DNA from 3 places in the Massilia orientalis genome. Region 3 is predicted to be linked to each of the others. Evidence: predicted binding sites of a transcription regulator. Region 3 holds the regulator's gene; each other region holds the start of a gene.
The links. Region 3 encodes sigma-54, which starts transcription at its own class of promoters, with help from an activator protein. Its sites were predicted from a motif close to TGGCANGNAANCTGCTTT; they were not measured.
Positions count from the first base shown of each region.

Region 1 (2,260 bases), on a different contig from region 3:
CACCAGTAAGCGCGGCTGGTCACGACGAGAACCTGGCCCAGTTCGCGGCCGGTGTGCGCCTGCCGCAGCGCATCCAGCCGCTGCAATGCCGCGCGCGGCATCACGTACGCTTCTTCCCGGATAACGGTCAAGTCGCGGGTAAAGTCTTCATGCACGTCGCCGGACCGGGCCACGGCCGCCCGGCAGACGAGCAGCAGGCCCACTAATATCCGGCGCACAACCATGCTTCCTCCAAACGTAGTCCCGGATAGTAACATCAGGAAACGTCAGATTCCACAAATCAAGTTGTAACGTATCTATTGACCCACGGAAACGTGTTAGCCGGGCATCTTTCGCCGGCCCGCAAGGTCAGCACGCGCACGCCGCTGCGGGTCACGGCCACGGTATGCTCGAACTGCGCGGACAGCGCGCCGTCGCACGTGCGCACCGTCCAGCCGTCGTCCTCGGTGTGCACGGCGGAGCGGCCCGCGTTGAGCATCGGCTCGATCGTGAACACCATGCCTTCGCGCAGCACCAGGCCCGTCTGCGGGCGGCCCCAGTGCAGCACCTGCGGCGGCTCGTGCATCTCGCGCCCGATGCCGTGGCCGCAGTACTCGCGCACCACCGCATAGCCGTGGCGGCGCGCATGCCGTTCGATGGCATGACCCACGTCGCCCAGCCGCGCGCCGGGACGCACGGCGCGGATGCCCTTCCACATCGCCTCGTACGTCACCTGCACGAGCTTTTGCGCCGGCGCCGCCACGGCGCCGACCAGGTAGGTCTTGCTGGAGTCGGCGATGTAGCCATTCTTCTCCAGCGTGATGTCGAAGTTCACGATGTCGCCGCTCTGCAGGACGTCCGCCGGCGACGGCACGCCGTGGCACACGACGTCGTTGCGTGACGCGTTCAGCGCGAACGCATAGCCGTACTGGCCCTTGCTGGCCGGGCGCGCGCCCAGCGTGTTCACGATGAAGTCGTCGACCAGGTCGTTCACCTTCATCGTCGACATGCCGACGAGATCGAGCCGGTCGAGCTGCGCGAAGACGTCCGCCAGCAGCTTGCCGGCCGCCGCCATCAGTGCGACTTCCTCCGGCCGCTTCGTCATGACGCCACCTTGAGCGCCTGCGGCACGACGCCCGCCGCCCTCAGCTCGCGCGCCATGATCTCGTTGAAGCTCTGCGTCGGATTCAGCTCGCACAGCATGCCGATCCGGACCCAGAAGGCGGCCTGCGCGTTGATCGAGCGGCACGACACCGTGCTCGCCTTGCGGATCTGGTCATGCAGCTCGTCTTCGATATTCACAATGCCCATATGCCTAACTTTCATATACGTTCCATATACGGAGTATATATTCTGACCGCGCAACGCCGCAAGCACTGTCGGAAAAACTTACACACAACAACATTGATTGCCATAAGTCATTGATTATTATCAAGTGGCATCAATATTGCTTTATGTCCGTCAATATCTATAAACCTCAAGGACCGACATGAAAACCACAACTCTGAAACTCATCGGTGCACTGCTGTTCGTGGCGTTCGGCGCAAGCCAGGCGCAGGCAAGCGTCATCACCTTCGACGACCAGGCGGGTACGTCGACACTGCCGGTGTCCGCCGGCGGGCTGACGTTCACCTCCTCGGGCGGCTACGCCTACGTCTGGACGGCCGGCGGCGGCAAGGCCGACAACGGCACCAACAACCTGATCTACGGCCTCGACGCCACGGTGACCATCACCAGGACCGGCGGCGGCACCTTCACTCTCAACGGATTCGACGCGGGGCTGAGCTGGTACACGTCGATGAACGCGTTCGACCTCACGCTCAACGGCACGGACACGATCTCGCTCGGCAATGCTTACCAGGGCTACCAGTTCGCGAATCTGAAGAACGTCACGTCCGTCACCTTCTCCGGCGCGCCTTCGGATGGCTATATCGCCATCGACAACGTCGACTTCGACGTCGCCCAGGTGCCCGAGCCGGCCAGCCTGACGCTGCTCGGACTGGGCCTCGCCGGCCTGGCCGCGGCTCGCCGCAAATCGGCGCGCTGATTGCCTGCGCCGCGCGTGGCGGCAACAGGATTCAGGTTCGCCACGCGATGTTTTCCAGCTCGTCCGAAATGACCTGCTGCCCGTGCTCCACCATGAATTCGTGGAACGACGCGGCCACCGTCGGAATCGCGCGCGCCGCCTTGTGCATCACGTGCCATTCGCCCTGCACGACGACGCCGGGCACCGGCAGCACGGCCAGCAGCCGGTTGCGCACTTCCAGCGTGCACGCGTGGA
Region 1 is NZ_JASNRB020000001.1:349,915-352,174, forward strand. Features, by position in the region: gene QPK29_RS01450 (diguanylate cyclase) at 1-218, opposite strand, end outside; gene map (type I methionyl aminopeptidase) at 281-1,084, opposite strand; gene QPK29_RS01460 (ParD-like family protein) at 1,081-1,290, opposite strand; gene QPK29_RS01465 (PEP-CTERM sorting domain-containing protein) at 1,469-2,026, shown strand; gene QPK29_RS01470 (LysR family transcriptional regulator) at 2,058-2,260, opposite strand, start outside.
Region 1: QPK29_RS01465 (PEP-CTERM sorting domain-containing protein) is a predicted target of sigma-54. The motif match lies at 1,416-1,433, and genes of this name have one in related genera.

Region 2 (2,260 bases), on a different contig from region 3:
ACGTGCTGCTGCTGCGCGTGGACGCGGGGCTGTTCTTCGGGAATATCGAAGCGGTCAGCGAGCGCATCGAGGAAGAACTGGCCGCACACCGCGCGGCGCGCCATCTCGTGCTCGTGCTGTCGGCCGTGAACGCCATCGACAGTTCGGCGCTGTTCGGGTTGCTCGAATTGAATCGCGCCCTGGCCCGGCGCGACGTCCGGCTGCACCTGGCCGAGGTCAAGGGGCCGGTGCTGGACCGCCTGCGCGCGTCGACTTTGTTGAGTGAGCTCAGCGGACGTCTCTTTTTAAGTACAGCAAATGCCTGGAATGCCCTCGCACGGCACGACACGTGATTGCAAGCAAATCCCAGCTGTGGCAGGATGGAACCACGGTTTTAGAGAAAAGGTGGATATCATGCCGCGCCCAAGTACTATCGTTATTCTGTTGTCAACCGTCGCCTTGCTCGCCCTTGGCTTCGCCGCCGCTGTCCCGGCCGGCATCGCCCTGGCGCTGACGTTCGAACTGGCCGCCTACAAGCGCGCCGCCGACCGCGAACGCGCCCTGCGTCCGGTCCGTATCGCCCGCCCGCTGCGCCGCCGCCGCTGATCGTTTCCAGCCCCGGTTCGCCTGCTTGACCGGCATTCTTCGCCGGTCGGGCTCGCGGACACCCTCTGTTTCCCCCCTCCCTGGTCGCCACGCGCGGCCGTCTGCCGGCTTCACCTTTGATATTGCCGAAATCATATTGATCACCTGATCTGGGCGTGCGCCTGCACCGTTCCGGTGCCGTAGGTGCCGTGCCGGTGCGCCGCGTCCACCGGTGTCCCTGTCCCGCGAGTGGCACGCATCGTGCTAACTCATCGCGTATGCCCTTTGACGACCCAACTTGCACCACCTGGCACGCATCCCTGCGCCTCGGCTTCGCCCGTGACGGCGGCTGCACGCGGCTCGTCCGGCGCGAGCACCGCGGGCCGCTGCGCGTGCAAAAGGCGCTATACCCGGAAGGTCCTGGCGCCTGCCACGTGATCGTCGTGCATCCGCCCGGCGGCATCGTCGGCGGCGACCGGCTCGACATCGCGCTCGACGTGCCGGCGGGCTGCCACGTGCTGGCCACGTCGCCCGGCGCCGCGAAGTGGTATCGCGCCAACGGCCGCACATCGCGCCAGGACGTGCACCTGGCCGCCGGTCCCGGCGCCGCGATCGAATGGCTGCCGCAGGAAACCATCGTGTACGACCACGCCGACGTGATGCTCGCGCACGACGTCGACCTGGCCCCGGGCGCCGTCTACATCGGCAGCGAGGTGCTGTGCTTCGGCCGGCGTGCATCCGGCGAACGTTTTACGCGCGGCCGCGTGGGGCAGCGCACGCGCATCCGCGTCGGCGGGCGGCCCGTGTGGTGGGAGCAGGGCGGCGCCACGCCCGCGCTGCTCGCGAGTCCGCTGGGCATGGATGGACACAGCGTGTGCGCGACGCTCGTCGCCGTCGGCAAGCCCGTGCCCGCGGCCCTGCAGGACGCGGTGCGCGCCGTCGATCCGGGTCTCGCCGTCAGCCAGGTGAAGCAGGTGTTCGTGGCGCGCTTCCTCGGCGACGACGGCGAACGGGCCCGTGCCGCGCTGACGGGGGCCTGGACGGTGCTGCGGCCGTACCTGCTGGACCGGCCGGCCACGCCGCCGCGCATCTGGAATACGTAAAGGATCGCCATGGACTTGACCCCACGCGAAAAAGACAAGCTGCTGATCTTCACGGCGGCGCTGCTGGCCGAACGCCGCCGCGCGCGCGGCCTGAAGCTGAACTACCCGGAAGCCGTCGCGCTGATCACGGCCGCGATCATGGAAGGCGCCCGCGACGGCCGCAGCGTGGCCGAGCTGATGAGCGAGGGCACCCTGATCCTGACGCGCGCCGACGTGATGGACGGCGTGCCGGAGATGATTCCGGACATCCAGGTCGAAGCCACGTTCCCGGACGGCAGCAAGCTCGTCACCGTCCACAACCCGATCCCGTGAGCGCCCCATGATCCCCGGCGAATACTTCCTCGAGGATGGCGACATCCCACTCAACGCGGGCCGCCGCACGGTGACGCTCGTCGTCGCGAACGCGGGCGACCGTCCCGTGCAGGTCGGCTCTCATTACCATTTTTTCGAAGCGAACGATGCGCTGCAGTTCGAACGCGAGCAGGCGCGCGGCATGCGCCTGAACATCGCGGCCGGCACCGCCGTGCGCTTCGAGCCGGGGCAGCGGCGCACCGTCGAACTGGTGGCGTTGAGCGGCGCGCGCATCGTGCATG
Region 2 is NZ_JASNRB020000002.1:283,835-286,094, reverse strand. Features, by position in the region: gene QPK29_RS03360 (SulP family inorganic anion transporter) at 1-332, shown strand, start outside; gene QPK29_RS03355 (hypothetical protein) at 424-585, shown strand; gene QPK29_RS03350 (urease accessory protein UreD) at 843-1,667, shown strand; gene QPK29_RS03345 (urease subunit gamma) at 1,677-1,979, shown strand; gene QPK29_RS03340 (urease subunit beta) at 1,987-2,260, shown strand, end outside.
Region 2: QPK29_RS03350 (urease accessory protein UreD) is a predicted target of sigma-54. The motif match lies at 815-832, and genes of this name have one in related genera.

Region 3 (2,260 bases):
TCCAACGCATCGTGCGCTTCCTGAAGGAGCGCGGCATCGGCGTGCTGATCACGGACCATAATGTGCGCGAGACGCTGGGCATCTGCGACCGCGCCTACATCATCAACCAGGGCGCGGTGCTGGCGTCGGGCCGTCCCGACGACATCATCGCCAACGAATCGGTACGCCGCGTCTACCTGGGCGAACACTTCCGAATGTAGTCATGAAACAGACGCTGCAACTCAAGACCTCACAGCACCTTGCACTGACGCCGCAACTGCAGCAATCGATCCGCCTGCTGCAGTTGTCCACGCTCGAGCTGCACCAGGAAATCGAGCAGGTCCTGAGCGAGAACCCGCTGCTCGAACGGCTCGACGATCCGCTCGACCGCTCCGTGCGGTTGCTGGCCGACGGCGCTATCAACAGCGCCCCGGCGTCATCGCAGGCAAGCGAGGCGCCGGCCGCGCAGGGCAACGGCGAGGAAGGCGGCAGCGCGCCCGCCGAGAACGCCAATGGCGAAGCGAATGACGCCGGCGGCGAGGGCGGAGAAAGCGGCGGCGAAGGCGGCGAGGACTGGGGCGAATACGGCCGCAGCAGCGGGAGCGGCGGCGAGGACGAGGACGGCCGCCCGCAGCTGGAAGCGAGCCCCGTCACCCTGCGCGAGCATTTGATGGAACAGGTGCGCCTGACGTGCTGCGCGGCGCGCGACTGCGCGCTCGTGGAACTCGTCGTCGATGCGCTCGACGACAACGGCTACCTGGAAGAACCGCTGGAAGACATCTACGCGCGCCTGCCGGAAGAACTCGAGATCGAGTTCGACGAATTGCGCACGGCGCTCGCCATGGTGCAGAGCATGGACCCGCCCGGCGTGGGCGCGCGCAGCGCGGCCGAGTGCCTGGCGCTGCAGATCCGCCGCATGCCCGGCGTGCCGATGGTGACGCGGCGCATGGCGCTCGTCATCGTCGAAAAATACCTGACGTGGTTCGCGCAGCGCGAATTCAACAAGCTGAAGAAGGCGCTCGATTGCGACGACGAAGACCTGCGCGAAGCCCAGGCCGTCATCCGCCAGTGCAATCCGCATCCGGGCGCGGCGTTCGCGTCGGACGTGTCGGACTTCGTCGTGCCCGACGTGATCGTGCGCCGCGCCAAGGATGGCTGGAGCGTGCTGCTGAATCCGGAAGTGATGCCGCGCCTGCGCGTGAACAGCCTGTACGCGTCGCTGATGAAGCAGGGCAAATCGGAAACACAGATGAACGCGCAGTTGCAGGAAGCCAAGTGGCTCATCAAGAACATGCGCCAGCGCTTCGACACGATCCTGCGTGTAGCCCAAGCAATTGTCGATCGCCAGCGCAACTTTTTTTCCCATGGCGCAGTCGCGATGCGGCCCCTTGTTTTACGTGAGATAGCTGATACACTAGGTCTACACGAGAGCACAATTTCTCGAGTCACAACTCAGAAATATATGCTGACCCCGCACGGCATGTTCGAGTTGAAGTATTTCTTCGGGAGTCACGTTGCCACCGAAGCGGGAGGCGAAGCATCGTCGACGGCAATACGGGCCCTCATCGTACAACTCACAGGAGCAGAAGACCCCAAGAATCCATTATCCGATAGCAAGATCGCGGAGATGCTAGGGGAACAGGGAATGGTCATCGCGCGACGCACGGTCGCAAAATACCGTGAGGCGCTGAAAATCCCGCCCGTCAGTCTCCGCAAATCCTTGTAACAAACACTGTCCCATTGCGCTAGATGCGCGCACGGCAGGCAGTGCATCTTCAAAGGAGTGTGTATGAATCTCACAATCAGCGGACATCATCTCGATGTAACTCCAGCCATCCGAGAATACGTACAGAACAAGCTCGAACGCATCACCCGTCATTTCGATCAAGTGATCGACTCCCATGTCATCCTCTGCATCGACAATCTCACCGAGAAAGAAAAACGCCAGAAAGCCGAGATCAACCTGCGTCTCGCGGGCAAGATCGTCCATGTCGCCAGTGCCGCGCACGATCTATACGCCGCGATCGACATGCTGATGGACCGCCTGGACCGCCAGGTCGTCAAGTACAAGCAAATGCTCAAGGATCATGACAACGCGTGTATCAAGCGCATGTCCGAAGGTGGCGAGGAGGAGCCCGCCACGGCGTAATGCCACGCGTGCGGTAGCACCAAGGAGTAAAGGGCGCATCGGCGCCCTTTTCGCTTTTTATGGGCGCTACAATGCTGGTCTGATTATTCGATAACAACGAGACATGACTGCACACGTTCTGACGCGGGTTGC
Region 3 is NZ_JASNRB020000004.1:134,145-136,404, reverse strand. Features, by position in the region: gene lptB (LPS export ABC transporter ATP-binding protein) at 1-200, shown strand, start outside; gene QPK29_RS06950 (RNA polymerase factor sigma-54) at 203-1,705, shown strand; gene hpf (ribosome hibernation-promoting factor, HPF/YfiA family) at 1,769-2,128, shown strand; gene QPK29_RS06940 (enoyl-CoA hydratase/isomerase family protein) at 2,232-2,260, shown strand, end outside.